DNA from 2 places in the Variovorax sp. PEI5 genome. Region 2 is predicted to be linked to the other one. Evidence: riboswitches for the same ligand, from Rfam matches in the RefSeq annotation. Region 2 holds a riboswitch; the other holds the start of a gene.

Region 1 (15,969 bases), 750 kb from region 2:
CCGTCGGGTGCAGTTCACCGATGGTCGGGAAGAGCGCGCGCAGGCGTTTCTCGAAACCCGGCAGACGGCCGACCATGTTCTCGTCGCCACGGCAGGCGACGACCGCCTCGATGGAGGTGTGACGGCTCCAGAGATTGGGGCCGCGAAGGGCACGGATGCGGGTGACTTCCATGGCGTGGTCGTTGGTGTTGGATGAGGGGATGGGAGGGAGCGGATGAGCGGACGCGAAGGCGCCGCCGGGGACGGGCCGACCGGCACCGGGGTGCCGACTTCAGGCCACCTGGCGCATGGGTGCGTCTGATGGCGGCAGGGTCTGGGACAGCTGCAGCGAGGCCAGGGCCGCCTGCAGGTCGGACTCGAAGGCCTCCGCGCCGGCGCCGATCAGATTGAGCGGGATGCCCAGGGCCCAGACGGCCGCCACCGCGGCGAGCAGGCTCTCCAGCGTCACGCCGACGTGCGTCGCGCGCCAGACGGTCAGCCGGCCGAGGCCCGGGAGGAACGACTCGCCGCCACCGGAGGACAGCACCACCCGGTCCTGGCGGATCAGGACCGCGCGGCCACCGGCCTCGCGATGCGCGGCCAGGGCGGTGGCGCGATCGTCCTCGCTGTAGAGGATGACGTCGCCGTCGCACAGCGGCGCCAGGGCGGCGACGCGCGGGTCGGTGGCGTTGAGCACCGCGGTGCCGCCGGGCAGCACCACGTCGACCTGGGTGCGCAGCACGCGCACGAGCTGGTCGCTCTCGGTGATGTCGAACTCGTCCAGGCCGCCGAAGCCTTCGAGGTCGTTGACGATGCCGACCTGGCAGCGGTCGTAGGCCAGGCCATCGCGCAGGATGGTGCGCGCGCCGTTCTCGATCACCACGGCCTGCACGGCGCGGTTGACCAGCAGGCGATGGCCGGCGTCCCAGTGGGCGCTGTCGCGCGCATCGACGCGACGGCGATCCAGGAACAGGCCGTCGCGGCAGGCGAGGCCGGTGTGATGGCCGCTCAGGCCGATCAGCCAGGCCACCAGGCGCGCCAGGACGGCGGTGTCGCGCGAGCCGGCCACGCCGACGACGGGGATGCGGCCGGCCAGCGTGTCGTCGCCGGTCTCGGGGAACAGGTGGTCGCAGATCGCGCGGCCGACCGGGCGCGGCGAGCCCACGGCCGGCTTCAGGTGCATCAGCAGGCCGGGGCCGGCATTGACCTCGACGATGGCACCGCGCTGGGCCGCGAGCGGACGGCCGATGTCCTCGGCCACCAGGTCGATGCCGGCGACGTCCAGGCCGACGATGCGCGCGGCCAGGACCGCGGCGTGCGCGACGTCGGGGTGGACCAGGTCGGTGCAGTCGGCGCCCAGGTTGCCGTTGCGCTGGATGGTGACCACGCGGCCGGCGGCCGGCACGCCGTCGCCATCGAGCGCCTGGCGCTGGAGTTCGAGCTGCAGCTTGGCGTCGGTGGCGAGGTCGATGAAGTCGAGCGGATATTCCTCCAGGGCGCCGCGCCGGGGATCGCTGTTGAGCTGGCTGTCGATGAGCTCGCGGACGCTCGACGCGCCATCGCCCGTGATGGTGACAAAGGCGCCGCGCGCCGCCGCCACCACCTGGCCGCCGACCACCAGCAGGCGGTGCTCGTGGCCGCGCACGAATCGCTCGACCATCACGTCGCTGCCCTCGGGCTCGGCCACGGCATAGGCGGCCATCACCTCCTCCCGGGTATGGAGTTCGAGCGACACGCCGCGCCCATGATTGGCATCCGACGGCTTGACCACGACCGGCACGCCGATGTCCTCGGCGGCTTCCCAGGCCTCCTCGGCATCCGCCACCACACGGCCCTCGGGCACCGGCACGCCGCAGCTCTGCAGCAGGGACTTGGTGAGTTCCTTGTCGCTGGCGATCGATTCGCCGATGGCGCTGGTGTGATCGGTCTCGGCCGTCCAGATGCGCTGCTGCATGGCGCCATAGCCCAGCTGCACCAGATTGCCGTCGTTCAGGCGCATGTGCGGGATGCCGCGGTCGGTGGCGGCGGCGACGATGGCCGCCGTGCTCGGGCCGAGGTAGCAGTCCTCCATCTTGCCGCGCACCGCGTCGACCGCGGACTGCACGTCGGCCGCCGTGAAGGGGGTGTCGTTGATCGCCGCCATCAACAGGCGATGGCCCTCGGCCAGGGCCACGCGGGCGACCTGCTCGTCACGGGCGCGGAACACCATCCGGTAGACGCCGTGGCGCGCGGTGCTGCGGGTCTGCCCGAAGCCGGTGGGCATGCCCGCGAGGTTGAGCAGCTCGATGACCACGTGTTCGAGCACGTGGCCGGCCCAGGTCCCTTCGTTGAGCCGCTGGATGAAGCCGCCGCGCTCGCCGACGCCGCAGTGATGCTCGACGAGCGCCGGCAGCAGGGTCGTCAGGCGCCCGGTCAGGCCGTCGATGAGATTGGAGGGGAAATCCTCGAGCCGGCCGAGATCGACCCAGACTTCGAGCACCGGCCGGTAGGTCCAGAGATTGGGGCCGCGCAGGTAACGGATGCGGGTCAGGCGGATGTCGTCGAAACGGGTCATGCAAACGTTCGAGGTGCTGGGGCCGGGCACGCGGGCGGATTCGATGGCGACCATGGGAATGGCTCAGAATCGAAGCCCGGCGCAGGCCGAGGGGCGATTTTTCCGGGGCACAGAGACAGAAACACAATGCAACATCACGATCCAGTCGAGTCCCGGGAGGGCGTGGCAGAAATGGCGCCAGATGGGCTGGAGGCCCAGCTCACGATGGTTGAAAACGTTCTGGCGCGTCTGACGGTTGACCTCGATGCCCGACTGCATTTCAGCAATGGACTGTTGGCGCTCACTGACCATCGCCTGTTGGCGCGCGAATCCGACGGCACCTGGCGCGACTGGGAGCTCGCGCGCGAGGGCCTGGCGCTGCAGCTCACGGACCACGCGGGCATCGGCACCTTCGACCTCGTCGATGCCCGGGGCCGGCTCGGGCGCTGGCGCTACACGCTGGCGCAACAGGCCGAGGCGCTGGCCCTGCTCAAGCTGTTCGAGCGCCAGGTCGCGGGCATCGGCGCGAGCGCGACGGGGTCGGGCGCGACGGACGACGAGGACACGCTGCCGGCCTCGCGCCAGCCTGCCACGCCGCCCTCGACCTGGGTGCTCCTGCGGCTCGGGCGCTTCGCCAGGCCCTACCGCAAGCAGCTCATCGGCGGCTTCCTGCTGACGCTGGCCTCGACCGCCGCGACGCTGGTGCCGCCCTACCTGACGATCCCGCTGATGGACGACATCCTGATCCCGTTCCAGAACGGGCAGCAGATCGCCTTCGAGAAGGTGGCGCTGTTCCTGTCGGCGCTGCTGGCGGCGGCGCTGGCCGGATGGGCCCTGGGCTGGGCCCGCACCTACCTGCTGGCGCTGGTGTCCGAGCGTATCGGCGCCGACCTGCGCACCACCACCTACGAGCACCTGCTGACGCTGCCGCTCGACTACTTCGGCGGCAAGCGCACCGGCGACCTGATGGCGCGCATCGGCTCGGAGACCGACCGCATCAACGTCTTCCTGTCGCTGCACGCGCTCGATTTCCTGACCGACGTGCTGATGATCGTCATGACCGCCGCCATCCTGGTGTCGATCAACCCGCTGCTGGCGGTCGTCACGCTGGTGCCGCTGCCCTTCATCGCCTGGATGATCCACTTCGTGCGCGATCGCCTGCGCACCGGTTTCGAGAAGATCGACCGCGTCTGGAGCGAGGTCACCAACGTGCTGGCCGACACCATCCCCGGCATCCGCGTGGTCAAGGCCTTCGCCCAGGAGAAGCGCGAGGCCGACCGCTTCCGCGAGGCCAACCGCTACAACCTGCAGGTCAACGACCGGCTCAACCGCATGTGGTCGCTGTTCACGCCGAGCGTCTCGCTGCTGACCGAGATCGGCCTGCTGGTGGTCTGGGCCTTCGGCATCTGGCAGGTGGCGCGCGGTCGCATCACGGTGGGCGTGCTCACCGCCTTCATCGCCTACATCGGCCGCTTCTACACGCGGCTGGATTCGATGAGCCGCATCGTCTCGGTGACGCAGAAGGCGGCCGCTGGCGCCAAGCGCATCTTCGACATCCTCGACCACGTGAGCAACGTGCCCGAGCCCGCCCATCCGGTGCCGCTGCAGAAGGTGCAGGGACGCATCCAGATGAAGGGCATGGGCTTTCGCTACGGCTCGCGCTCGGTGATCCGCAACCTCGACCTGACCATCGAGCCGGGCGAGATGATCGGCCTGGTCGGCCACAGCGGCTCGGGCAAGAGCACCCTGGTCAACCTGATCTGCCGCTTCTACGACGTCACCGACGGCGCGCTGCTGGTCGACGGCACCGACATCCGGCGCTTCGCCGTCGCCGACTACCGGCGCCACGTCGGGCTGGTGCTGCAGGAGCCGTTCCTGTTCTTCGGCACCATCGCCCAGAACATCGCCTATGGCCGGCCCGAGGCCACGCGCGAGGAGATCGTCGCGGCGGCGCGCGCGGCCCACGCGCACGACTTCATCCTGCGCCTGCCGCATGGCTACGACTCGCTCGTCGGCGAGCGCGGCCAGGGCCTGTCGGGCGGCGAGCGCCAGCGCATCAGCATCGCCCGCGCGCTGCTCATCGACCCGCGCATCCTGATCCTCGACGAGGCCACCTCGGCGGTCGACACCGAGACCGAGAAGGAGATCCAGAAGGCGCTCGACAACCTGGTGCAGGGCCGCACCACCATCGCCATCGCGCACCGCCTCTCGACCCTGCGCAAGGCCGACCGGCTGGTGGTGATGGACCGCGGCCAGATCGTGGAGGTCGGTCCGCACGACATGCTGATGGAGCAGAAGGGCGCCTACTGGCGGCTCTACCAGGCCCAGCTGCGCCAGGCCGAGAGCGAGAAGCGCACCGACCGCGCGACCGAGGAGCGCGTGGCCGTGGCGGTGGCCCTCGGCACGCATGCGGCGCACCCCTCCGGAGATGTATGAACTTCCGACTCGAACGCGACCCCTTCGGTCGCATCATCCTCATCGACGCCGAGGGCGTGCGCCACGAAGGCATCGTGCCGGTGCGCGCCTTTCCCCTCACCGGGCCCGAGACCGGCCTGTCGCTGGTCGGCGCCGATGGCCGGGAGCGGGCCTGGATCGACCGCATCGACCGGCTGCCGCCGGCCCTGCGCGAACTGCTCGAGGCCGATCTCGCCGCGCGCGATTTCGCGCCGACGCTGACGCGGCTGCACGCCGTCTCCAGCTTCGGCGTGCCCAGCACCTGGACCGTGAGCACCGACCGGGGCGACACGCGCTTCGTGCTCAAGGCCGAGGAGGACATCCGTCGGCTCGAAGGCGGCGCGTTGCTGATCGCCAGCGCCCAGGGCCTGCAGTTCCGGGTGCCCGATCCGAAGGCGCTCGACCGCGCCTCGCGCAAGCTGCTCGAGCGCTTCCTCTGACCCCGGTGGCGATGCGGGGTTGGACGATCCGACGCCGCTCGGCATAATCGGCGCTCCAGGAGAAGCGGCGGCCCCGGGCCGCCCTACCGAAGGCGCAACCCCGAAACGCTCAGGTCCCGTACTGGACACATCATCAAACTGGAGAGTGCCGCAGCATCCCGCGAGAGCGAGGCGCCAGCAGCCGCCGAAGGTGCAACCCGGCATCGCCCCACACGTGGCGATGCCGGCGAATCTCTCAGGCAAAAGGACAGTGGGGCCGACGACCTAGCCAACAGGTCGTCGGCCCTTCCTCGTTTCTTTTCGTCCTGTTTTTGCATTGGAGTCGATGATGAAAGTGATCGTGATGGGTGCCGGCGTGATCGGTACCGCCACCGCCTGGTACCTGAGCCAGGCCGGCCATGAAGTCACCGTGCTGGAGCGCAACGCCGGCGCCGCGCGCGAGACCAGCTTCGGCAACGGCGGACAGATCTCCGTCAGCCACGCCGAACCCTGGGCCAATCCCTCGGCCCCGTTCAAGCTGCTGAAATGGCTCGGGCGCGAGGACGCGCCGCTGCTGTTCCGCCTGCGCGCCGATCCGGCGCAATGGCGCTGGGGCCTCAAGTTCCTGGCCGAGTGCGGCGCCCGGCGCTCGACGCGCAACATGATCCAGCTGCTCAACCTGGGCACCTACAGCCGCGAGAGCCTGCAGCAGCTGCGCCGCGAGACCGGCATCGCCTACGACCATCTGAGCAAGGGCATCCTGCACTTCTACACCAGCCCGGAGGAGTTCGACCTGGCCCTGGAGCCGGCGCGCGTCATGCGCGAACTCGGCTGCGAACGCCAGGTCATCGACGCCGACGAGGTGGTGCGCCTGGACCCCGCGATGGCGGCAATCCGGCCCCGCCTGGCCGGCGCCACCTACACCAGCGCCGACGAATCGGGCGACGTCCACAAGTTCACCACCGGTCTCGCGCAGAAGGCCGCCGAGCGCGGCGTGAGCTTCCGCTACGGCGTGCGCGTGCAGCGCCTGCGCACCGAGGGCGGCGCCATGACCGGCGTGGAGATCGCGAGCGAGACCGGTGGCTACGAGGTGCTGGCCGCCGATGCCTATGTGCTGGCCCTGGGCAGCTTCAGCGCCGGACTCGCGCGGGGCGCCGGCGTGTCGCTCGACATCTATCCGGCCAAGGGCTATTCCGCCACGCTGCCGGTGCTCGACGCCAGCCGCGCTCCCACGGTGAGCCTGACCGACGACGAGTACAAGCTCGTCTACTCGCGGTTCGGCGACCGCCTGCGCATCGCCGGCACGGCCGAGCTCAACGGCTACGACCTCGCGCTCAATCCGGTGCGCTGCGAGGCCATCGTGCGGCGCGCGCTCGACGTGTTCCCGGGCATGAGCCGCCCGGAGCTGGCCACCTACTGGGCCGGCCTGCGTCCGGCGACGCCGGGCAACGTGCCCTACATCGGGCCGAGCAGGGTGGCCGGGCTCTACCTGAACACCGGCCACGGCACGCTCGGCTGGACCCACGGCTGCGGCTCGGGTCGGGCCCTGGCCGACCTGATCTCCGGGCGCCGGCCGGAGGTCGACTTCGCGTTCTGCGGCCAGCCGCAGGGCCGTGGCGAGACCCGCGCCCGGCTGGGCGCGGCGGCGGCCCACTGACGGGTCGCGGGAGGGCGTGGCGGGCCGGACGCGGGCGGGCGAAAATCGCCGGTCCGGCCGCGCGAGCCGCGAGTGCCGCGCGCCTTCGCCATCCCGATCTCCATCCCTCGTTCCGGCCGTCTTCGAGCGGCCCCCATCCTCATGCACACCACCGCCCTCGTCCTCTTCTCCGGCGGCCAGGACTCGACGACCTGTCTGGCCGAGGCACTGTCCAAGTACGAACGCGTCGAGACGCTCGGCTTCGACTATGGCCAGCGCCACCGCGTCGAGCTCGACGCGCGCACCGTCGTGCGCGAACGCCTGCGCGAACGCTTCCCGGACTGGGCTCCGCGCCTGGGCGAGGACCATCTGCTCACGGTCGACGCGCTGTCGCAGCTCGGCGGCTCCTCGCTGACCGAGGAGGTCGCCTTCTCGATGCAGGCCGATGGCCTGCCCAACAGTTTCGTGCCCGGCCGCAACCTGCTGTTCCTGGCGCTGGCGGGGGCGCTGGCCTATCGGCGCGGCCTGCAGGTGCTGGTCACCGGCGTCTGCGAGACCGACTATTCGGGCTATCCCGACTGCCGCGACGACACCATGAAGGCGATGCAGGTCGCGCTGTCGCTGGGCCTGGAGCGCCGGCTGGTGATCGAGACGCCGCTGATGTGGATCGACAAGGCGCAGACCTGGTCGATGGCGCATCGCCTGGGCGGCGATGCGCTGGTCGAGCTGATCGTCGAGGAGACCCACACCTGCTACCTGGGCGACCGCACGCATCGCCACGCCTGGGGCTATGGCTGCGGCAGCTGTCCGGCGTGCGAACTGCGCGCCACCGGCTGGGCCCGCTACGTGGGCGCCCGGGACGGCTCCAGGCGATAGCGCGGCGCATCCGGCGTGCCCGTCATGCCCGGCGTACCTGGCCCATCGGGCGCATCCGGCGTGCCATCGGTGGACGGCACCAGGGTCCAGCGCTGGTCGTGGAAGGCGCCGACCGAGGCGCGATGCGCGATCGACACGATGGCGCCCTCGGTCGACCGCGCATTGGCGTCGAGGCGCCGGTAGAGCGTGTCCTCGGCCGCCGCATCGAGCGCGCTGGTGGCCTCGTCGGCGAACAGCCAGCGCGGCCGGCGCAGCAGCACGCGCGCCATCGCCAGGCGCTGCTGCTCCCCACCCGACAGGCGCCGGCTCCAGGCATCGCTGTCGTCCAGCCGGGTGCGCAGGGCCGGCAGCAGGGCGTCGTCGAGGGCCTGGCGCAATTGCGCGTCGGTGTAGTCGGCGGCCGGCCGCGGATAGGCCAGCGCGTCGCGCAGCAACCCGTCCGGCACATAGGGCCGCTGGGGGATGAACATCGCATCGGCCGGCAACGCCACCGAGCCGGCGGCATGCGGCCAGATGCCGGCCAGGGTGCGCAGCAGCGTGGACTTGCCGCTGCCCGACGGACCCTGCAGCACGATGCGGTCGCCCGGGTGGACGGCCAGCGCCACGTCCCGCAGCAGCGCGGTGCCGTCGGGCAGCGAGACATCGAGGCCGCTGGCGCGCGGTCCGTCGGCGTCCCCGGCCGCGAGGGCGGCGAGGGCGGGAGCGCGTCCGGCATGGGCGCGCATGGCGGCTTCGAAGCCCGTCAGGCGGTCGGCCGTCGCGCGCCAGACGGCCACCCGGTCGTAGTTGTCGACGAACCAGCTCAGCGCGTCCTGCACCCGGCCGAAGGCCGAGTTGACCTGCATGAGCTGCCCGAGCTGGATGGTGCCGGCGAAGAAGCGCGGCGCCTGCACGATGAAGGCGAAGATCACCGACGCCTGGCCGAACGCGGTGGTGAACGCCACCAGGTTCTTCTGCGCCCGCACCAGCTTGAGGTAGTTCCTCAGCACCGCGCCGAAGCGCAGGTCGAGCTGCGCGTGCTCGACCCGCTCGCCACGGTCGAGCGCGATCGCCTCGCTGTATTCGCGCACGCGGATGAGGTGGTGGCGGAAGTCGGCTTCGTAGCGCTGCTGGCGGAAATTGAGCCCGATCAGCGGCCGGCCGATCAGGTGCGTGAGGACCGTGCCCGCCGCGCAGTAGATCATCGCGATCCAGACCATCGAGCCGGCGATCGTCACCTCGTGGCCCGCCAGCGTGAAGTTCGCCGTGCCGCTCAGACTCCACAGGATGCCGATGAAGCTCGCCAGCGTGACGACCGCGTTGAGCAGTCCCATCGACAGCGTCAGGGTGGAATCCGTGAAGATCTGCATGTCCTCCTGGATGCGCTGGTCGGGGTTGTCGGGCTTGGCGTCGCCATCCGCGTAGCGGGCGAGTTCGAGGCGGTAGAAGGCGTGGTCGCGCATCCAGCGCTCGAGATAGCTGCGCGTCATCCAGGCCCGCCAGCGCATCTGCAGCAGCTGGGTCAGGTAGAACTTGAGGATCGCGATGGCGATGTAGGCCGCGGCGATGCCGCAGAACACGCCGATCTCGCGCCAGAACACCATCTGGTTCTTCTCCTGCAGCGCATCGTAGAAGCGCGCGAACCACTGGTTGTTGAGCACCAGCATGTAGACCGCGCCGAGGTTGAGCGCGACGATGCTCGCGAGCATCGCGCGGGCCCGCCACTTCTCCTCGGAACGAAAATAGGGCAGGGCCAGGGCACCGATGCGGCGCAGCGTCCGCGACAGGGGCGGCGCGGGCTCGGCGTTGGAGTCGGAGGCGGAGGCGGAGGTGGCGGGCGATCTGGACATGGAGGGGTTCGCGCAAGTTGTGCGCCAGGACGGCGCGCCGCGATGCCGGCGGGGCCGGATCAGCGCAGGTTGGCGATGCCGCTCGCCACGTGGCCCGAAGGCACGTGCCGCGCGGCGCCATCGACGTGGTTGGTCTGGTCGTCGAAGAAGAAGTCGGGCTCGAACTCGCGCAGGAACGGACCCTTGTCCAGGCCACCGAGGAACATCGCCTCGTCGACCGCCAGGCCCCAGTTCATGAGCGTGTTGATGGCGCGCTCGTGGGCCGGCGCGCTGCGCGCCGTCACCAGCGCGGTGCGCACGCGCATGCCCGAGACGTCGGCCTGCTCCTGCAGCTTGAGCAGCGCCGCCAGCAGCGGCTTGAACGGGCCGCCGGACAGGGGCAGGGACGCCTTGGTGGTCTCGTGGGTCTGGAACGCGGCCAGGCCATCGGCCTGGTAGACGCGCTCGGCCTCGTCGGAGAAAAGCACCGCGTCGCCATCGAAGGCGATGCGCAGTTCCTGCGGATAGTTCATGCCGGCGGCGACCGATTCGGTCAGCACGCGAGCGGCCGGGAAACCGAGGGCCAGGGCCTCGCTCACATCCTGCTCGTTGGCCGACAGGAACAGGTGCGCGCCGAGTGGGCGCAGGTAGCGGAACGGATCGCGACCCTGCGTGAAGACGCCGCGTTCGAGCCGCAGTCCGGCATCCTTGGCGGAGTGGAAGATGCGCAGCGCGCTCACCGGATCGTTGCGCGAGAGCACCACCACCTCGACGCGCCGCGCCGCTTCGGTGTTGAAGGCCAGCAGCTTGTGCACCAGCGGGTAGGCCACCCCAGGGCGGGCCGGGACCTTCAGGCGTTGCTGCTGGAGCTCCATGTAGGCCTGGGGATGGGCCGGGTCGAAGAGGCGGTTCTCCTCCTCGAAGTCGAACAGCGCCCGCGACGAGATCGCCACCACGAGCTTGTCGTCCAGCGTCGGCCTCATTTGACGAACTGGTTGAGCTGGATGATGGGCATCAGCACGGCCAGCACGATCAGCATCACCACGCCGCCCATCGCCACGATCAGCAGGGGCTCCAGGATGGTGGCCAGGTGCATGGCGCGGCGCTGCACCTCGGCGCCGAGCTGCGTGGCGGCGCGCTGCAGCATCAACGGCAGCGTGCCGGTCTGTTCGCCCAGGCGCGCGAACATCGAGACGATGCCGGGAAAGCGCTTCTTCTGCGCCAGGGCCGATGCCAGCGGCGCGCCTTCGCGCACCAGCACCAGCGCCTCGAGCGCATCGGTGCGCATGGCGTGGTTGCCCAGCGTCTCGGCGGCGGCCTGCAGCGCCCGCAGGATCGGCACGCCCGCGGTCGCCAGCATGGCCAGGGTGCTCGCGAAGCGCGCCGCGTTGTAGCCGCGCGCGAGCTTGCCGATGATGGGCAGGCGCAGCCAGGCGGCATCGAAGCGTTCGCGGAACGCCGGGCGCGAGAGCGCCACCTGCATGCCGACGACCAGCGCCGCGACGCCGATCAGCAGCGTCCAGCCATAACCGCGCACGAAGTCGCTCAGGGCCAGCATGGCCACCGTCAGGATCGGCAGCGCCCGCTTGGTGCCGGCGAACACGTTGGCCACCTGGGGCACCACGTAGCTGACCAGGAAGATCACGATGACCACGGCGATCAGCGACACGATGGCCGGATACAACGCCGCGCCGACCAGCTTCTGCTGCAGCGCCTGGCGCTGTTCGAGGTCGTCGGCCAGACGTTCGAGCACCAGGCCCAGGTTGCCGCTGTGCTCGCCCGCGCCGATGACGGCGACATAGATCGGCGAGAACTCGCGCGGATGCTGGGCCAGCGCGCGCGCGAAGGGCGAGCCGCCATTGACCTCGGCCCGCAGCGAGGCGAGCAGATGGCGCTGGTTCTCGCGCTCGGCCTCGTCGGTGAGGGCGGTGAGCGCGCGCTCCAGTGGCAGTCCCGAGGACACGAGGCCGGCGATCTGCCGCGTCCACACGGCCAGTTCGGTGTTGTTGAAGGCGCGCGTGCGGCCGAAGAGGCGGCGGCCGCCGCTCATGCTGCCATCCGGGCGCAGCGTGCCGGCCGCGCCGACCACGGCGACCTCGAGCGGGATCAGCTTCTGGGCGCGCAGCATGCCGCGCGCGGCGCGCGCCGTGTCGGCTTCCAGCACGCCCTTGCGCGGCTGGCCCTGCTCGTCGATGGCGTCGAAGGAATAGGCGGGCATGGTGGGCTCAGTCGCGCGTCACGCGCAGCAGTTCGGCGCGCGAGCTGATGCCGGCGCGCACCAGCCGTTCACCATCCTCGCGCATGGAGCGCAGGCCACCGCGCTCGGCGGCGGTGAAGATCTGGCTCTCCGGCGCGCGGCTGTGGATGAGCGATTGCACGGCGTCGTCGGCCACCAGCAGCTCGAAGATGCCGGTGCGGCCCTGGTAGCCGGTCTGGCCGCAGGCGTCGCAACCCACCGGCGCGGCCTCGCCGTTGTCGGCGTGGCCGGCGCAGACCGGGCACAGCTTGCGCACCAGCCGCTGCGCCAGCACCCCCAGCAGCGACGAACTCAGCAGGAACGGCTCCACGCCCATGTCGGTCAGGCGCGTGACGGCGCTGACCGAATCGTTGGTGTGCAGCGTGGCCAGCACCAGGTGGCCGGTGAGCGAGGCCTGGATGGCGATCTGCGCGGTCTCGAAATCGCGGATCTCGCCGATCATGATGACATCCGGGTCCTGGCGCAGGATGGCGCGCAGGGCCTTGGCGAAGGTCAGCTCGATCTTCGCGTTGACCTGCGTCTGGCCGACGCCCGGCAGTTCGTACTCGATCGGATCCTCGACCGTCATGATGTTGCTGCGCCCGGCGTCCAGGCGGCTCAGGGCGGCATACAGCGTGGTGGTCTTGCCCGAGCCGGTCGGACCGGTCACCAGGATGATCCCGTGCGGCTGGCCGATGAGCTTCTCGAAGCGTTCGAGCGTGTCGCCCTGCATGCCCACGGCCTCCAGCGTGAGCTTGCTCTCGTTCTTGTCGAGCAGGCGCAGCACGGCGCGCTCGCCATGGGCGCTTGGCAGGGTCGAGACCCGCACGTCGACCGCGCGCGTGCCGATCCGCAGCGAGATGCGCCCGTCCTGGGGCAGGCGCTTCTCGGCGATGTCGAGGTCGGCCATGATCTTCAGGCGCGAGATCAGCGCCGCGTGCAGCGCGCGGTTGGGCTGCACCACCTCGCGCAGCGTGCCGTCGATGCGGAAGCGCACCGACGACATGCGCTCGTAGGGCTCGATGTGGATGTCGCTCGCGCCGTCGCGCGCGGCCTGGGTCAGCAGCGCGTTGAGCATGCGGATGATCGGCGCGTCGCCGGCCGATTCCAGCAGGTCCTCGACCGCCGGCAGCTCCTGCATCATGCGCGACAGGTCGGCATCGCCCTGCACCTCGCTCACGATCGCCGCGGCGTTGGACTCGCCCTGCGCGTAGGCGGCGCTGATGCGCTGCGCGAGCAGGCCGGCGTCGAGCGGCTCGAAGGCCTTGACCTGGAAGCGGCGCGCCACCTCGCCGACCGCGCTGCGCGGCGGCACGCGCGGCATCCACAGCGTGCGGGTGCCGTCGTCGGACTCTTCGAGCAGCAGCTGCTGCGAGCGCGCGAAGGCGTAGGGCAGGGGGTAGCGCACGGCCATGGCGTGGGATTCCTGGGTCTAGTTCGGTTCGCGATAGCTCATCGGATCGGAGGTCGGCGGCAGGGCGCCGCGCTGCGGTCCGATCAGCGGCAGGGTGCTGGTGGTCGTGCCGGCCGGCGCGCGCACGCCCGAGCTCTGTGCCGCCGATGGCGGCGGGATCAGGCGCGTGCCCTCGATGCGTTCGGCCGGCCGGCCACCGCCCTGTGTGCCATCGGGCAGTACCAGCGGCGGCAGCATGGGCGCCTGGCCCACGTTGTTCAGGGGCGGCCGGTACTCGGGCTGCGTGCCCTGCTGGATGCCGCGGATGGTGTCGTAGCGGTCGGCCGCGAAGGCCTCGGTCACGACGCCGTCGCGCAGCACCACCGGGCGGATGAAGACCATCAGGTTGGTCTTGGTGCGCTTGCGGACCTCGTTCCTGAACAGGTTGCCCACCACCGGGATGTCGCCGAGCCCGGGCACCTTCTCGTTGGTGTTGGAGTAGTCGTCCTGCAGCAGGCCGCCGAGCATCACGATGCTGCCGTCCTCCACCAGCACGCTCGACTCGATGCTGCGCTTGTTGGTCGTCGGGCCGTTGACATCGGCGCGCGTGGACTGGTCGACGTTGGAGACCTCCTGGAAGATCTGCATCTTGATCGTGCCGTTCTCGTTGATCTGCGGGCGCACGCGCAGCGTCAGGCCGACGTCCTTGCGCTCGACCGTGGTGAACGGGTTGACGCTCGACGTCGAGCCGTTGGTGCTCGCGTACTGGCCGGTGGGGAACGGGACGTTCTGGCCGATGACGATCTTGGCTTCCTCGTTGTCCAGCGTGAGCAGCTGCGGGGTCGACAGCACGTTGCCCGCGCCATTGCCCTCGAGGAAGCGCGCCAGCACGCCCAGGGTGTACTGGCCGTCGCTGTTGCGCCGCCCGATGCCCAGGTTCAGGCCGGCCGAGGGAATGGTCGTGGTCGCGCCCGCGGCCAGACCCAGCGCGAGGCCGATGATGTTGTTGTTGGCGCCCGAGACGCTGGAATTGGTGCCCACGATGCCGCGGGTCGAACCGTCGCCCAGTGCGCTCTGCCACTGCACGCCGAACTCCGCCGCCTTGGTCGCATTGACCTCGATGATCAGGCTCTCGATCATCACCTGCGCGCGTCGGCCGTCGAGCCGGTCGATCACCGCGCGCAGCTGGCGGTATTGCGGCTCGGAGGCGGTGATGATCAGCGAGTTGGTGGTCGGGTCGGCCTGGATCTGGCCGCCGGTGGAGATCGGGTTGGCGTTGTTCAGCGGCGCGGTCGCTGCGGCGCTGGTGAGCGTGCCGCCCTGGAGCTGCTGCTGTTGCTGCTGTTGCTGCTGCGGCAGGGCCTGCAGGCCGCCCGCAGCGGCGCCGCCGCCGGCCAATGCCGCGGCGCCGCGCGCGTCGCTCGCCATCGCCGCGCGCAGCGTGGTCGCCAGCTTCACGGCATCGGCGTTCTTCAGATACACGACATAGATGTTGCCGGCATCGCCATTGGGGTTGTCGATGGCCGCGCGGTCGAGCTTGGCGACCAGGGAGCGCACCAGTTGCGTCCGCGCCGGATTGGCCGCGCGCAGGATCAGCGAATTGCTGCGCGGGTCGGCCAGGATCGAGGTGCGGAACGAGGCATCGGCCAGGCCGCCGGGCGCGCCGCCGGGAGCCGCGGCGCCACCGACGCCGGTGGTGGCCGGGCCGCCATCGAGCAGGCGGTTGACCAGCGGCACCATGTCGCTGGCGATCGAATGCTTCAGCGGTATCACCTCGATGTCCGAGGCATTGGGCACGTCGAGCGAGGCCACGATGCGTGCCAGGCGCCGCATGTTCTCCGCGTAGTCGGTGATGACCAGCGAGTTGTTGCCGGGGTTCACGTTGATGGTGTTGTTGGGCGCGATCAGCGGGCGCAGCACCGGCAGCAGGTTGTTGGCCGATTCGTAGTTGAGCTTGAAGACCTGCGTGACGATCTGGTTGCCGCTCATCGAGGCGATGCCGCTGGTGGAGGTGGTGACGGCGCTGCTCTGCAGCTTGGCATCGGCCTCCGGCACGATCTTGTAGAGGCCATCGGCCTGCACGACGGCGAAGCCCTGCAGTCGCAGCGCGGCGGCGAACTGGTTGAAGGCGGCGGCGGGAGCGATGGCGCGTTCGGTCTGCAGGTTGACGACACCCTTCACGCGCGGGTCGACGACGACGTCGCGACCGGTGATGACAGCCATCGTGCGGGCCACCGATTCGATCTCGGCGTTGGAGAAGTTCAGGGTGATGGGCTCGCCGCGTCGCGGCACGCCGTCCTGGGCCAGGGCGGCCGGCAGGCAGGCGGTCATCAGCAGTTGCGCGGCGACCGCGGCGATGCCGAGGCGCACGCCATGTGAGGACAGGTGCTTCATGGGATCAATCCAGGGTGATGAGCGAGCGGGCGCCCTCGCGCCGCCCGATGATGTTCAACAAGTTCGACAGCGCGTCCTCGCGGCCCGGAGCCGCGCTGGCTTCGCCGCTGAAGCGCATGAAAGTGCCGCTCCAGCTGCCGCTGCCGTTGAGCTGCAGGCTGCCTTCGCGCGTGGTGAGGAGCAGGGTCGGCACCGGGCCGCCCTCGACGACGAAGCGATAGCTGCCCATGGGGCGCAGCGT
Region 2 (15,969 bases):
TGTCTCCTGCCCCTGGTGCGCCGTCGGCCTGGGAGCGCTCGAAGCGGCTCTCGAGCGCGTCGCGCCGGAGGTGCGCGCCGAGCTGCACTTCCAGCCCTTCGAGCTCAATCCGCAGATGGCGCCCGAGGGCCAGGACATCGGCGAGCATCTGCATGGCAAGTACGGCTCGACGCCGGAACAGCAGGCCCAGATGAGCGAGACGATCCGCCAGCGCGGCGCGGCCGTGGGCTTCACCTTCACGCCCGGCGCCCGGCGCCGCGTCTACAACACCTTCGACGCGCACCGGCTCCTGCACTGGGCGGAAGTGGATCATCCGGCGCACCAGTACGCATTGAAGAAGGCGCTGCTGAAGGCCTATTTCACCGATGGCCTGGATCCGTCGGATGCCGCCACGCTGGTGCGGTTGGCCGGGGAGGTCGGCCTCGATCCGGCGCGGGCGAGCGAGATCCTGGCGGGCGACGAGTACGCCGAGGCGGTGCGCGAGCGCGAACGCCTCTACACCGATGCCGGCATCCACTCGGTGCCGGCGATCATCCTGAACGACCGCCACCTGATCTCGGGTGGCCAGCCGGTCGAGGTGTTCGAACGCGCCCTGCGGCAGATCGCCGGGGCGCAGCCGTCGCAGGTCGTCTCCGCCTGACCGGGGCTGTCGCTCCCGCGCGCCCCGGGCGTGGGCGGGGGTGAGGGGCCGACGGCGTTCGCGGGGGGCCGACGATGGTCGTGTCAACGCCAGGTAAAGCACGTCAACTGCCCACGCCGTTGACGGGTTGAGGGAGGACCGGTCCGGATCGGATCGATTCCATCGGAGCCTTCGCTTGAACGCAGTTCCCGCCATCGTCGCCACGGGCGCGACCCGTCGACTCTGTCTCTCGGGCCTCGGCGCCATGCTGCTCTCCGCCTGCGCGCTGCCCGCCGCTCCCCCCGCGCCCCGGGTCGCCGCCGCCGATGCCGTCACGCGGCTGCGCTGGATCGACCGCGTCACCTGGGGCGCCAACGTCGCCACGCTGGAGGAGGTCGATGCGATGGGCTTGGCGCCCTGGCTGGGCCGCCAGCTCCATCCCGGCGCCGCGCGGCTCCCGCCCGCCGTGCAGGCGCGGATCGATGCCATGCGCATCACCACCACGCCACCGGACGCGCTGGCCGCCGAGCTCGACGCCCAGCGCCGCGCCATCGACACCCTGCCCGACGAGGCGCGCCTGCCCGCCCGCCAGGCCTATCAGCGCGCGCTCGACGATCTGGCGCGCGAGTCGCGACAACGCTTCGCATGGCGCGCCCTCTATTCGCCCCACCAGCTGCAGGAGCAGATGACCTGGTTCTGGATGAACCATTTCAATGTCAGCACCCGCAAGGGCGAGGTGCGTGCGCTGGTCGGCGACTACGAGGAGCACGCCGTCCGGCCGCACGCCCTGGGGCGTTTCCGCGACCTGCTGGGCACCACGCTGCGCCATCCGGCCATGCTGCGCTACCTCGACAACGCGCAGAACGCCAACGGCCGCCTGAACGAGAACTACGCGCGCGAACTCATGGAACTGCACACGCTGGGCGTGGGCGGTGGCTACTCGCAGGGCGACGTCCAGGAACTGGCCCGGGTGCTGACCGGCGCGGGCATCGCACCGGCGGCGGCCGACGCCCCGGCGCCCGCCGTGCGGCCGGCCCTGCGTGGAGACTACGTGCGCCAGGGGCGCTTCGAGTTCAATCCCAACCGCCACGACTACGGGCCGAAGACCTTCCTCGGCCGGCCCATCACGCGGCGCGGCCCCGGCGAGATCGACGAGGCGCTCGATCGCCTGGCGCGCGCTCCGGCCACGGCGCGTTTCGTCTCGACCCGGCTGGCGACCTGGTTCGTCGCCGACGCGCCGCCGCCCGCGCTGGTGGCGCGCATGAGCGCCGCCTTCGAGCGCAGCGACGGCGACATCGTCGCCGTGCTGACGGCGATGTTCGAGTCGGCCGAGTTCGCCGACTCGCTCGGCACGCGCTTCAGCGATCCGGTGCACTACGCGATCGGCAGCGTCCGGCTGGTCAACGACACCCGCGTGATCGCCAGCGTCGATCCGCTGCTCGGCTGGATCGCGCGCATGGGCGAGCCGGTCTATGGCCACGAGACGCCCGACGGTCATCCGCTGACGCGCGACGCCTGGGCCAGCGCCGGCCAGATGGCGACGCGCTTCGAGATCGCGCGCGCCATCGCCGCCGATGCGAACGTCTCGCTGGCCGAATCGCCGGTCGTGCGCATCCTGCTGCCACGGTTCGCCGCGCCCACGCGCGCCGCGCTGGCGCAGGCCAGGTCGCCACGGGAATGGAACACGTTGATGCTGGCCGCGCCCGAACACATGAACCGCTGAAGGTTCGAGAAGGAGAACGAAGCCATGAAACGCCGCGAACTGCTCGGGATGCTCGGCGCCGCTCCACTGGCCGGCGCGAGCGCGCGCCTGCTGGCCACGCCGGCCCACCGCGATGCCCGACTGCTGGTCGTGTTCCTGCGTGGGGCCTACGACTGCGCCAACCTGCTGGTGCCGACCGCCAGCGACTTCTATCGGGCCGCGCGCCCGCGCATCGCGGTACCGCGACCGGGCGAGGCGGGCGGCGCGATCGCGCTCGACGGCACCTGGGGCCTGCACCCGGCGCTGGCATCGAGCGTGCTGCCGCTGTTCCGGCGCGGGCAGGCCGCCTTCATCCCCTTCGCCGGCACCGACGACCTGACGCGCAGCCACTTCGAGACCCAGGACTCGATCGAGCTCGGCCAGGCGCTCGACGGTCGGCGCGACTACCGCTCGGGCTTCCTCAACCGCCTGGCGGGCGTGCTGGGCGGCGGTCCGCTCGTCGACGTGGCGCCCATCGCCTTCACGGAGCAGCTGCCCCTGGCCCTGCGTGGCGAGGCGCGCGCGGCCAACATGGCGCTCGCCGCCGTCGGGCGCGGCGGCGGCCTCGATGCGCGCCAGAGCGCGGCGATCCAGGCGATGTACCGCGACACGCCGCTCGCCGACGCCGTGACCGAGGGTCTCGCGGTGCGCGACGAGGTCCGGCGCGCCGTCGCCGCCGAGATGACGGCGGCGGGCCGGGATGCCCTGACGACGCGCGGCTTCGAGCGCGTGGCGCGCCGCATGGCCGCACTGATGCGCGAGCGCTTCGACCTCGGCTTCGTCGACGTCGGCGGTTGGGACACGCACGTCGGCCAGGGCGGCAGCACCGGCTACCTGGCCGGCCGCTTCGACGAACTGGGGCGTGGCCTGGCCGGCTTCGCCGAGGAGATGGGCGAGGCGGCCTGGCGCGACACGGTCGTGGTGGTCATCAGCGAGTTCGGCCGCACCTTCCGCGAGAATGGCAATGGCGGCACCGACCACGGCCACGGCACGGTGTACTGGGTGCTCGGCGGCGGCCTGGCCGCGCAGGCCGGCGGGCACATCGTCGGCGAGCAGGTCGAGGTCGACCGCAAGCACCTGTTCCAGGACCGCGACTACCCGGTGCTCAACGAATACCGGGCGGTGTTCGGCGGCCTGTTCCAGCGCATGTATGGCCTGTCGCCGGCGCAGCTCGATCGCGTCTTCGGCGGCGTGGCGGCGCGCGACCTGGGGCTGGTCTGAGCGCCGTGCGAGCGGCGCGTGGCCGGCCCGGCGTCACTTGCCGCGTGCCGGCGCGTGCTGCTTCCCGATGGCGTGGATGATCGCCGGCACCTCGGCCGACAGCTCGCGCGCCAGGTAGCCCAGCGGCCCGTGGCGACGCGCCAGCACATGACCGGCGCGCGCATGCAGCAGTACGCCCCAGGCACTGGCCTGCAGCGGCGACAGGCCGCGCGCCGCCAGGCCGCCGATCAGGCCGGCGAGCGTGTCGCCCGAGCCCGATGTCGCCAGGCCCGGCGTGCCGCCGTCGAAGCGCCAGGCGCCTTCGCCCGGCTGCACGATGAAGGTCTGCGCGCCCTTGAGCGCCACGCAGGCGTTCCAGCGCCCGGCGGCATCGCGCGCGGTACCGAGCGGATCGGCGCAGACCGCCTCCTTGGTCAGGCCGGTCAGGTGCGCCATCTCGCCGGCATGCGGCGTCAGCACCACCGGCTGGTCGAAGGGGCCGTCGCGCACCACCGACATGGCATAGGCATCCAGCACGACGATGGTCTCGCGCAGCAGGGGCAGCAGGCCGCGCACGAAGGCCACGCTGCGCGCCTCGTCGAGCATGCCCGGCCCCAGCACCACCGCCCCGGCCCTGGCGGCGACCGGCGCCAGTTCGTCGCAGCCCTTGGCCAGCAGGCCGCCACCCTTGTTCTCGGCCAGCGCGATCACGCGCGCCTCGGGGATCGCCAGCGCCAGTCCCAGCGCGACCCGCTCGGGCGCCGCGATGGTCAGCTTGCCGGCGCCGACGCGCAGGGCGGCGACGGCGGCCAGCAGCGCCGCGCCCGGGATCTCGTGGCTGCCCGCCACCACCAGCACGTGGCCGCGGGTCTCCTTGTCGGCCGCGCCATCCGGCGCGGTCAGCGGCCAGCGGGCGAGGGCGGCGGCATCGATGGTTCCGACGGTCTTCCCGGCCCCGGTCCCGCCGGACCGGGCGGCACGCCGCGGACGCGCGGCGGTGGTCATGGCTTGGGCGAGGTCTGGGCGTCGGGCGCGCTGGTGACCGGCGTCGCGGCCTCGCGCAGGGGCGCGAGGAAGTTCACCAGGTCGAGTCGCATCACCTCGGCCTGATCCGGCGCGTCGTCGTCGCGCTGCGCCCGGTAGGACGTGACGGCGCAATTGGGCACGTCGCCCTGGCGATCGATGTCGAGGATGCGCTGTTCGTCCATGTGCTCCAGCAGGTAGCGCATGCAGTTGACGATGACCTGGTGGCCCACCACCAGCACGCGCTGGCCGGCGTACTCGCGCGTGACCATCTCCAGCAGGCTGCGCAGGCGCAGGATCACGTCGCACCAGCTCTCGCCACCGGGCGGGCGGAAATAGAACTTGCCGACGTGGCCGCGCTGCTCGTCGAGCTCGGGATGCTTCTGCTGGATGCCGAAGCGCGTGAGCCGGTCGAGGATGCCGAACTCCTTCTCGCGCAGCCGCTCGTCGATGCGCAGGCGCACGCCCTGGTCGGGGCCCAGGCCGGCGCTCTCGGCCAGCAGGCGGGCGGTCTCGCGCGCCCGCACGTAGGGCGAGCACAGGATGATCTCCGGCCGCGCGTCGTCGGGCAGCCGGCCGAACCAGTCGCCCACGGCCGTGGCCTGTTCGATGCCGAGGTCCGACAACGGCACGTCGATGTCGCGCCAGGCCAGGTCGATCACCGGTAGGCCGCCGGATTCGGCGATGTCGCGCGCGACATTGCCGGCACTCTGGCCATGGCGGATCAGCCAGAGCGTCTGCGGCCAGGAGGTGACGAGGGAAGCGGTGGCGGAAGGCGGGGAGGAGGTCGTGGCGGAAGAGGGCATGGGATCATGATAGGAAGCGCTCCGGCGCCATTCCGTAGGCCGACGCCGCTGGCTTTCACAGCGCGTTACGGCGCCGGCCCCGGTCCCGGTTTTAATAGTGCAGTCAACGAACAACGGACCCCGCCCATGCCCGAGCGTCATTCATCGGATTTCAGACCCGTGCCAGAACCCTCGCGCGGCATCGGCGGCGTGCTGCTCGTCCTCGCGATCGTGGCCATCGCCGCCGGCCTGGCCTGGTGGTACTGGTCGACGCAGCGCGCCGAGGCACCGCCGGACATCGCGCCGCCCTCGGCCAGCATGTCCGACCCGCCCGCCACCGACATGCCGCCGCCATCGCCCGTGCCCGAGCAGGCCGCCGGCCCGCAGAACCCGGTCGAGGCGCTGGCCGCGCCCGAGGCCTCGCTGCCGCGCCTCAACGATGCCGACGCGCGCGTCACGGCGGCGCTGGCCGAACTGCTCGGCGGCCAGAAGTCGCTGTCGTTCCTGCAGCTCGACGGCTTCGTGCGCCGCCTGGTCGCCACGGTCGACAACCTGGTGCGGCCGCAGGCGGCGGCCCGCATGTGGCCGGTGCAGCCGACGCCCGGCCGCTTCACGGTCGCCGGCGGCACCGGGAGCACCGGGGGTGCCCCGACCACGATCGATGCCAGCAACGCGGCGCGCTATGGCGCCTTCGTCGGCTTCGCCGAGACCGTGAACGTCGAGCGCGCCGCGGCGCTGTACGCGCGGCTCTATCCGCTGTTCCAGGAGGCCTACGAGGAGCTCGGCTATCCCGGGCGCTATTTCAACGATCGCCTGGTCGCCGTCATCGACCACCTGCTGCAGGCGCCCGAACCGGAGGGTCCGGTGGCGGTGACGCTGGTCGAGGTCAAGGGCGAGTACGCGACGCCCCGGCCCTGGACCCGCTACGAGTTTGTCGATCCGGAGCTGGAGTCTCTCTCCAGCGGCCAGAAGCTCATGGTGCGCATGGGCGTGGCCAACGAGCGACGCCTGAAGGCCCGGCTGGCGGCGTTCCGCGAGCGCATCGCCACCGGCGCCGTGGCGACCCGGCGCTGAGCGCGCCACGATCGCCCGGCGTGGCGCGGCGTCACGCGCCCGGCGTCATTCCGCTTCGGCGTAGGCCTCGACGGGCAGGCAGCTGCAGAACAGGTTGCGGTCGCCATAGACGTTGTCGACGCGCCCCACCGGCGGCCAGTACTTGGCGTTCCTGAGCGCGGCCACCGGATAGGCGCCGAGCTCGCGCGCGTAGGGCCGCTTCCACTCGGTCGCCAGCAGGCTGGCGGCGGTGTGAGGCGCATGCTTGAGCGGGTTGTCGTCCCTGGGCCAGACGCCTTCCTCGATGCGGCGGATCTCGCCCCGGATGGCGATCATGGCGTCGATGAAGCGGTCGAGCTCGGCCAGCGGCTCGCTCTCGGTGGGCTCGACCATCAGGGTGCCCGGCACCGGAAAGCTCAGGGTCGGCGCATGGAAGCCGTAGTCGATCAGGCGCTTGGCCACGTCCTCGGCCGTGATGCCGCAGCGGTCCTTGATCGGGCGCAGGTCCAGGATGCACTCGTGCGCGACGTGGCCGTTGGGGCTGGCGTAGAGCGTGGGGTAGTGCTCGCCCAGGCGCGCGCTGATGTAGTTGGCGCTCAGGATCGCCGTCTCGGTGGCGGCCCGGAGGCCGTCGGCGCCCATCATGCGGCAGTACATCCAGCTGATCGGCAGCACCGCCGCATTGCCCAGCGGCGCGGCGGAGACGGCGCCCACGGCATGCTCGGAGCGCGCGACGGCATCGGATGCGGCGCTGGCATGGCCGGGCAGGAACGGCACCAGGTCGGCCACCACGCACACCGGCCCGACGCCGGGACCGCCGCCGCCGTGCGGGATGCAGAAGGTCTTGTGCAGGTTCAGGTGGCTGACGTCGCCGCCGAACTCGCCCGGCGCCGCCACGCCGACCAGCGCGTTCATGTTGGCGCCGTCGACATAGACCCGCCCGCCGTGGGCATGGACCAGCTCGCACAGTTCCTTGACGCGGGTCTCGAACACGCCATGCGTGCTGGGGTAGGTGATCATCACGGCGGCCAGGTCGGCGGCGTGCTTCTCGCAGGCCCGCTTCAGGTCGTCCATGTCGACGTTGCCATTGGCGTCGCAGGCCGTCACCACCACCCGCATGCCGACCATCTGCGCGCTGGCCGGGTTGGTGCCATGGGCCGACGACGGGATCAGGCAGACATTGCGCGCGCTGTCGCCGCGCGAGGCGTGCCAGGCCTTGATCGCCAGCAGGCCGGCGTACTCGCCCTGCGAGCCGGCATTGGGCTGCAGGCTGATGCCCGCATAGCCGGTGGCCTCGCAGAGCCAGTCGCGCAGCTGGCGGTCGAGCTCGGCATAGCCGCGCAGCTGCTCGGCCGGGGCGAACGGGTGGATGTGGGCGAACTCGGGCCAGGTGACGGGGATCATCTCGCTGGTCGCGTTGAGCTTCATGGTGCAGCTGCCCAGCGGGATCATGCTGCGGTCGAGCGCCAGATCCTTGTCGGAGAGCGAGCGGATGTAGCGCAGCATCGCCGTCTCGCTGCGGTGGGTGTTGAACACCGGGTGCGTGAGGAACGCGCTGGTGCGGCGCAGGGCCTCGGGGATCATCGGCGCCGCATCGGCGGCCAGGACCTCGAAGCGCGGCATCGCCACGCCGGCGGGCACGAACAGCGCCCACAGGGTCTCGATGTCGGCGCGGGTGGTGGTCTCGTCCAGCGAGATGCCCAGGTGCTGCTGCAGGCGATGGCGCAGGTTGACGCGGGCGGCCTCGGCGCGCGCGACGATGGCGTCGGTGGCGTCGCCGGTCCTCACGGTCAGGGAGTCGAAGGCGGTGTCGTTGACGGTCTCGAAGCCCATCTGCGCCAGGCCCCGGGCCAGCAGGCCGGTGAGGGTGGCGACGCGCCGCGCGATGCGCGCGAGGCCGTCCGGGCCGTGGTAGACGGCGTACATGCTCGCCACCACCGCCGGCAGCACCTGTGCCGTGCAGATGTTGGAAGTCGCCTTCTCGCGGCGGATGTGCTGCTCGCGCGTCTGCAGCGCCAGGCGCAGCGCGGGCGCGCCATGCGCGTCGACGCTCACGCCGACCAGCCGGCCGGGCAGCGAGCGCTTGTAGGCGTCGCGGCAGGCCAGGTAGGCGGCATGCGGGCCGCCGTTGCACATCGGCATGCCCAGGCGCTGCGTGGTGCCGCAGACGATGTCGGCATCCCACTCGCCCGGCGGCACCAGCAGGGTCAGCGCCAGCAGGTCGGCCGCCACGCACAGGGCGGCGTCGTGGCGGTGCGCGAGGCCGGCCAGGGCGCGCAGGTCGTGCACCTGGCCGGTGGTGGCCGGGTACTGCGCCAGCGCGCCGAAGAAATCGCCCGCCTCCATCAGCTGCGGCAGCGACTGCGCGGCGGTGCTGACCTTGAGCTCGATGCCCAGGGGCGCGGCGCGTGTGCGCAGCACCTCGATGGTCTGCGGATGGCAGTCGCCGGCGACCAGGAAGACGGCGCTCTTGGCCTTCACGCTGCGGCGCGCCAGGGTCATGGCCTCGGCCGCGGCGGTGGCCTCGTCGAGCATCGAGGCATTGGCGATCGCCATGCCCGTGAGGTCGCACACCATGGTCTGGAAGTTGAGCAGGGCCTCCATGCGGCCCTGCGAGATCTCGGCCTGGTAGGGCGTGTAGGCCGTGTACCAGGCCGGGTTCTCCAGGATGTTGCGCAGGATCACGCCCGGCGTGTGGGTGCCGTAGTAGCCCTGCCCGATGAAGTTGCGCGCGACCGTGTTCTGCGCCGCCATGGCCCTGAGCTCGGCCAGCGCCTCGGCCTCGCTCGCCGCCGGGGGCAGGTCCATCGGCCGCGTGCGGCGGATCGCCGCCGGCACGATGCCGTCGATGAGTTCGGCGCGCGTGGCCGAGCCGATGACCGGCAGCATGCGCGCCTCGTCGGCCGGCGCGATGCCGATGTGCCGGGGGATGAATTCGCCGGCGGTGTCGAGATCGGCCGGCAGGAGGAAGTCGTTGGATGGCATGGCGGTCACGTGGAGGGCTGCGGGGTCGGCGCCGAGGGCCTCATTCGGCGGCGAAGGCGTCGTAGGCGTCGGCGTCGAGCAGGGCCTCGACCTGCGCGGCATCGGACAGCCTGACCTTGAAGAACCAGCCGGTGCCCAGCGGATCGCTGTTGGCCAGTCCGGGATCGGCGCGCAGCGCCTCGTTGACCTCGATGATCTCGCCCGAGACGGGCATGAAGACATCGGCGGCGGCCTTGACCGACTCGACGACGCCGGCGACCTCGCCCTGCGCATAGGTCTTGCCGACCTCGGGCAGGTCGACGAACACCACGTCGCCGAGCGCGTCCTGGGCATGGACCGTGATGCCGACGGTGGCAGCATCGGCGCCGGTGGTCTCGACCCACTCGTGGTCTTTGGTGAACTTGACGGTCATGGGAAGGCTCCTGGGAAAGGGAAGGTGGAATGGAAAAGGAAAAGGAAAAGGAAAAGGAAAGGAAAGGGGATGCGCGTCGGGCCCGGCGTCGGTGGAGGCGACGGATCAGCCGCGGAAATAGCGCGCCGGCACGAAGGGCAGGGCCACCACCTCCATCGGCACCGCCTTGCCGCGCACGCGCGCCTGCAGGCGGGTGCCCGGCGCGGCCAGCGCCACGGGCACGTAGCCCATCGCGATCGGCCGGTCGACGGTGGGTGCCAGCAGGCCGCTGGTGACCTGGCCGACCGGCTGGCCATCGACCGATTCGAGCGGCGTGCCGTCGCGCACCGGGATGCGCTCGAGCGCGACCAGGCCGACGCGCCGGCGTCCGGACGCGGCACCGGCGGCGGCCGCGTCGAGCTGCGCCAGCACCCGCTCGGCGCCGGGAAAGCCACCGGCGCGCTCGCCGCCGGTGCGCCGCACCTTCTGCATGGCCCAGCCGAGCGCGGCCTCGACGGGCGTCGTGGTGCGGTCGATGTCGTGGCCGTGCAGGCACAGGCCGGCCTCCAGGCGCAGCGAATTGCGCGCGCCCAGGCCGATCGGCAGCACCTCGGGCTGCGCCAGCAGCAGGCGGGCCAGCGGCTCGGCATCGGCCGCGCGCACCGAGATCTCGAAGCCGTCCTCGCCGGTGTAGCCGCTGCGCGTGACGAAGGCGCCGATGGCGGCGTCGCCCGCGCCGATGCGCACCGCGCCGCCGGTCATGAAGACGAAGCGCCCGCTGCCCGGCGACAGCCGCTCCAGCACGACCGCCGCCTGCGGGCCCTGCAGCGCGAGCAGGGCGTGGTCGGGCAGGGGCTGGACCTCGCAGCGCGCGCCGATGCGTGCCTGGAGATGGGCCAGGTCGGCCGCCTTGCAGGCGCCGTTGACGATGACGAAGAGCGAGCCGCCGCCTTCGTTGAAGAACATCAGGTCATCGAGGATGCCGCCATCGTCGTCGAGCAGCAGGCCATAGCGCTGCCGGCCGGGCGCCAGGCCGATCACGTCGACCGGCATCAGGGTCTCGAAGGCGGCGGCGGCATCGGGTCCGACGAGGCGCAGCTGGCCCATGTGGGAGATGTCGAACAGGCCGGCGGCGGCCCGGGTGTGGCGGTGCTCGGCGACCAGGCCGGCCGGGTACTGCACCGGCATCGAGTAGCCGGCGAAGGGCACCATGCGGGCGCCGAGGGCGACGTGCAGGTCGTGCAGCGGCGTGGTCCGCAACGGCTGCGGCTCGATGGAAGCGGGGGCGGGGGCGGGGGCAGTGGCGGTCATGGGTGCTCTCCGGTGCACACGAGGGGCGGATCGAATTCCACGGCTCGCAAGCCGTGGGCCACCCCTGCTGTCCGCTCTACCTGAGAGATTCGCCCCGCCCGGACACCGGCTCGGGGGTTGCTCCTTCGGTGGACCGGCTTCGTCGCCCTGCGGCGCGTACCGGTCTCTCTCCAGCAAGGAAACGCCCGGTCGACGGGCGCCTCGTCAGTCCTGGGTACCTGAGCGTTCGGAACTGATCCTGCGCCTTCGGCGGCCTTCCCGGGGGGAAGACGCTCTCCTGACCCGGACGAGTGTAGTGGAGGATCCCGCGCCCGCCGGACGCGGGAGTGTCGCTACTTGAAACCGAGCGCGCGCGGCAGCCAGGTGCTGAGCGCCGGCACGAAGGTCAGCAGCACCAGCACCACCCCGTGCGCCCACAGGAAGGGCACGAGTTCGCGCACGAGCTGCGACATCGGCACCTTCGACACGTTGCAGGTGACGAACAGCAGTCCGCCCACCGGCGGTGTGATCATGCCCAGCGTGAGGTTGAAGATCACGATCATGGCGAAGTGCACCGGATCCACGCCCAGCTTGATCGCCACCGGCGCCAGGATCGGCGCCAGCACCATCACCCCCGGCAGCGGCTCGATGAAGATGCCGAACAGCAGCAGGAAGACGTTGACGATGATCAGGAACATCCACGGCGAGAGGTTCATGGAGATCAGCCACTCCGCCATCTGCTGCGGGATGCCTTCGATGGTCAGCACCCAGGCGAAGGAGGCCGACAGCCCGATGATGATCAGCACCGAGGCCGACAGCAGCGCCGAGCGTTCCAGGATGTTGGGCAGCGCCTTCCATTCGAGCGTGCGGTAGACGAACTTGCCGCACAGCAGGGCGTAGAACACCGCCACCACCGAGGCCTCGGTCGGCGTGAACCAGCCCGCGCGCATGCCCCCGAGGATCACCACCGGCAGCAGGATCGCCGGCAGCGCCTTCCAGCTCGTCACCAGGATCTCGCGCAAGGGCGGCAGCCGGCCGTCGCCCCGGTAGTTGCGCTTCTTCGAGACGTGGAAGTTGACCGCGCACATCGCCACCGCGATCAGGATGCCCGGCAGGATGCCGGCCACGAACAGCGAGCCGACCGAGACCGTCTCGTCCTGCAGCGCGTAGATGATCATGATGATCGAGGGCGGGATGATCGGCCCGACGATGGCGGTCGAGGCGGTCAGCGCGGCGGCGTAGGAACGGTCGTAGCCGGCCTTGCTCATCATCTTGATGAGCATCGAGCCGGGCCCGGCCGCGTCGGCCAGCGCCGAGCCGGAGATGCCCGAGAAGAAGGTCAGCGACACCACGTTGGTGTAGCCCAGGCCGCCGCGCTTGTGGCCGACGAACTGGCCGGCGAAGCGCAGCAGCACCTCGGTCAGCGAGCCGCCGCTCATCAGCTCGGCTGCCAGGATGAAGAACGGCACCGCCATCAGCGGGAAGCTGTCGATGCCGGTGAAGGTCTCCTTGAGCAGCACGATCAGCGGATAGCTCTCCGCCAGGATCAGCGTGGCGGCCGTGGCCATGCCCAGCGCGAACGCCACCGGCACCCCGATGGCGAGGAACAGGCAGGCCGAGACGATCAGGACGACGCTAGCGTCCATGGCGACCCCCCGTCACAGCGAGGCACTCGCGGTCGCGTCGAAATGCGCGTCGGAGCGGAATTCGCGTCGCAGCACGTAGCTCTTCACGACGAACAGGAAATGCACGATCAGCAGCAAGCCGCCGATCAGCATGGCGCTGTAGACATAGGCGAAGGGGATCTGCGTGACCGCCGTCAGCTGGAACATGGTGCGCTGCATGTACAGCCAGCCATACCAGACCAGGAAGCCGAAGAAGGCGAACAGCAGGGCCGCGACGACGGCGCGCAGCGCCATGCCGCCACGCGCGGGCAGCGCGTCCTGCAGGTTCTCCACCGCGATGTGGCCGCCATAGCGCAGCACCGGCCCGGCGCCCAGGAAGGTCAGCCAGATCATCATGTGGCGCGACACCTCCTCGGCCCATTCGAGCGAATGGCTGGTGAGGTAGCGCAACGCGACGTTGACGAAGATGATGACCGACATGGCGGCCAGCAGCAGGATCAGCGCCCAGCGGTTGGCGGTGAGGAAGTGGCGCTCGAAGGCGTGCACGGCGGCGTGGGTCGCGCTCACTTGACGTCGGTGATCTTCTTGATGTTGTCGGCGCCGAATTCCTTGGCGTAGCCGACGTAGGCCGGCTTGAGCGCCTCGCGGAAGGCGGTGGAGTCGACGGTGCGCGTGACCTTCATGCCCTGCGACTCCAGCTGCGCGATGCCGGTGTTCTCGTCGTCGTTGACCTTCTTGCGCTGGGCCACGGCGGCGGTCTGGGCCGCCGCGACGAAGATCTTCTTGTCGGCGTCGGAGAGCTTGTTCCAGGTCCGGGGCGACATCAGCAGCAGCGCCGGCGAGTAGACGTGGCCGGTCAGCGAGAGGTGCTTCTGCACCTGGGAGAACTTGGACGCCAGGATCACCGGGATCGGGTTCTCCTGGCCATCGACCGTGCCCTGCTGCAGGGCGCCGAACAGCTCCGGGAACGCCATCGGCGTGGGCAGGATGCCGAAGGTGCGATAGCCGTCCATGTGCACCTTGTTCTCCATGGTGCGCATCTTCAGCCCGGCGGCATCGGCCGGCTTGACGATGTCGCGCTTGCTGTTGGTCATGTGCCGGAAGCCGTTCTCGGTCCAGGCCAGCGCGATGATCCCCTTGCTCGGGAACTTGGTCAGCAGGTCCTGGCCGATCGGGCCGTCCATGACCTTGCGTGCATGGTCGTAGTCGCGGAAGAGGAAGGGCAGGTCGACGATGCGGACCTCGGGCACGAAGTTGCCGACCGGGCCGGTGGAGGTGTTGAGCAGGTCCTGCGTGCCCAGCTGGATCGCCTCGATCTGCTCGCGCTCGCCGCCGAGCGCCGAATTGGCGAAGTGCTGGCACTTGTAGCGCCCCTGGGTGCCTTTCTCGACCTCGTCGCAGAACACCGTCGAGCCGACGCCGTAGTGCGATTCCTTGGACGTGGCGTAGCCGATCTTCAGGGTGGTGGTCTGGGCCTGGGCGCCCGCAGCGCCGGCGAGGCCGAGGGTCAGGGCGAGGCTGGTGGCGAGGATGCCGTTCTTCATGGGTTCGATGTCTCCGGGAGAGTCGGACGCTCAAGCGGCGCCCCGCCGGACTATGCGGTACCCGGAGTGCTTTGCGCGTCGGGGGTTACACGGACGCGCGCACGAAAAACCACCGGAATTGGTCAGGCCACCGGCCGGCGCGCCGACTTCGGCCGGAAGGCGGCGCAGACCGCAGGATCGGTTTCCAGGTAGGGGCCGCCGATCAGGTCGATGCAATAGGGCACCGCCGCGAAGATGCCCGCGACCATCGGCGCGCCGGCGGCATCGCGCAGGCCCTCGAGCGTCTCGGCGATGGCCTTGGGCTGGCCCGGCAGGTTCAGGATCAGGCTGCGATCGCGCAGCACCGCGACCTGGCGCGACAGGATCGCCGTCGGCACGAAACGCAGTCCGATCTGGCGCATCTGCTCGCCGAAGCCGGGCATCTCGCGATGCGCGACGGCCAATGTCGCCTCGGGCGTGACGTCGCGCGGCGCCGGGCCGGTGCCGCCGGTGGTCAGCACCAGCGAGCAGCCGGCCTCCACCAGTTCGATCAGCGTCGCGCTGATGACGGCCTGCTCGTCGGGGATCAGGCGGGGTTCGAAGGTGATGGGGTTGCGCAGGGCGCGCGTGAGCCAGTCCTGCAGGGCCGGCAGGCCCTGGTCGGCGTAGACCCCGCTCGAGGCCCGGTCGCTGACCGAGACGATGCCGATGCGCACCGGCTCGAAGGCGCTCTGCGCCGCGCTCATGCGCCGGTCCCGCGCACGGCCGGATCGCGTCCGTCCTCGGCCTCGTCATCATCTCCATCGGCCTGTGCGTCGGCACCGGCGAGCTGGGCGCGCACGACCTGGAAGATCTCGCGGTAGGCCTTGCCCTGGCGCGGCGCCTCGCCGGCCGGTCCGGCCTTCAGGTCCTTGCGGGCCTGGCGCACCAGGGCGCGCAGCTGCTGGCTGTCGGTGGCCGGGTGGCTCTCGATCCAGCCGCCGAAGGCCTCGTCGTCGGCGATCAGGCGATCACGCCAGCGCTCGGCCTCGTGCAGCGTGGCGGTCTCCTCGGCCGGCGCGCGGTGCTGCTCCTCCAGCGCGGCGCGCACGAGGTCGAGCGTGGCGGCGTCGAGGCCGCGCATGAGCTTGCCGATGAACTGCATCTGGCGGCGCTTGCCCTCGAAATTGGTGATGCGGCGCGCCTCCACCACGGCGTCGACGAACTTCTCGCTGAGTGGCAGCTTGTCGAACAGGCCGGGGCGCAGGCCCAGCAGGTCCTCGCCGATCCTCTGCAGCTCGGCGCTCTCGCGCTTCAGGTCGGTCTTGCTGGCTTCGTCGGTGCCCTTGAGCTCGCGCTTGAGTTCGAGGTCGAGTTCGCTGCCTTCGGCAACGAACTCGCCGCGCACGTAATAGCCTTTTTTGGGTTTGCGGGACATAGGTCGATGGCTGGCCGCAAAGGACCGCGGGAGAGAGGGAAAGGGGGGCGCAAGTATCATAGCCAACACATGACGACATCCACTTCGCGCGCCGAATCCGGCTTCGCCTACAGCCGCTCCTTCTTCGAGAACCTGGTCGACTCGGCCCTCGACCATGCCCGCAAGCTCGGCGCCACCAACGCCGGCGCCGAGGCCTCCGAAGGCTGCGGACTGAGCGTCTCGGTGCGCAAGGGGGAACTCGAGAACGTCGAGCGCAACCGCGACAAGTCGCTCGGCATCACGGTCTACATCGGCAACCGGCGCGGCAATGCCAGCAC

What was found. A riboswitch is a leader RNA that binds a small molecule or an ion and turns the genes downstream of it on or off. The one in region 2 is predicted to bind glycine.
Region 1: linked by a shared signal. The riboswitch ahead of AC1MLT_RS14960 (D-amino acid dehydrogenase) and the one ahead of gcvT (glycine cleavage system aminomethyltransferase GcvT) in region 2 are both predicted to bind glycine.

Annotation. Positions count from the first base shown of each region.
Region 1 is NZ_CM155257.1:3,265,511-3,281,479, forward strand. Features, by position in the region: gene cphA (cyanophycin synthetase) at 1-172, opposite strand, end outside; gene AC1MLT_RS14945 (cyanophycin synthetase) at 272-2,533, opposite strand; gene AC1MLT_RS14950 (cyanophycin metabolism-associated ABC transporter) at 2,660-4,948, shown strand; gene AC1MLT_RS14955 (cyanophycin metabolism-associated DUF1854 family protein) at 4,945-5,406, shown strand; glycine riboswitch at 5,535-5,667, shown strand; gene AC1MLT_RS14960 (D-amino acid dehydrogenase) at 5,735-7,042, shown strand; gene queC (7-cyano-7-deazaguanine synthase QueC) at 7,184-7,897, shown strand; gene AC1MLT_RS14970 (ABC transporter ATP-binding protein/permease) at 7,864-9,726, opposite strand; gene AC1MLT_RS14975 (5'-nucleotidase) at 9,786-10,688, opposite strand; gene gspF (type II secretion system inner membrane protein GspF) at 10,685-11,923, opposite strand; gene gspE (type II secretion system ATPase GspE) at 11,931-13,349, opposite strand; gene gspD (type II secretion system secretin GspD) at 13,374-15,728, opposite strand; gene gspN (type II secretion system protein N) at 15,733-15,969, opposite strand, start outside.
Region 2 is NZ_CM155257.1:444,342-460,310, forward strand. Features, by position in the region: gene AC1MLT_RS02055 (DsbA family oxidoreductase) at 1-640, shown strand, start outside; gene AC1MLT_RS02060 (DUF1800 domain-containing protein) at 885-2,342, shown strand; gene AC1MLT_RS02065 (DUF1501 domain-containing protein) at 2,367-3,581, shown strand; gene AC1MLT_RS02070 (NAD(P)H-hydrate dehydratase) at 3,615-4,565, opposite strand; gene AC1MLT_RS02075 (histidine phosphatase family protein) at 4,562-5,389, opposite strand; gene AC1MLT_RS02080 (DUF3014 domain-containing protein) at 5,516-6,442, shown strand; gene gcvP (aminomethyl-transferring glycine dehydrogenase) at 6,488-9,406, opposite strand; gene gcvH (glycine cleavage system protein GcvH) at 9,447-9,818, opposite strand; gene gcvT (glycine cleavage system aminomethyltransferase GcvT) at 9,924-11,108, opposite strand; glycine riboswitch at 11,166-11,292, opposite strand; glycine riboswitch at 11,304-11,398, opposite strand; gene AC1MLT_RS02100 (TRAP transporter large permease) at 11,441-12,733, opposite strand; gene AC1MLT_RS02105 (TRAP transporter small permease) at 12,746-13,279, opposite strand; gene AC1MLT_RS02110 (TRAP transporter substrate-binding protein) at 13,276-14,256, opposite strand; gene mog (molybdopterin adenylyltransferase) at 14,379-14,981, opposite strand; gene yjgA (ribosome biogenesis factor YjgA) at 14,978-15,652, opposite strand; gene pmbA (metalloprotease PmbA) at 15,722-15,969, shown strand, end outside.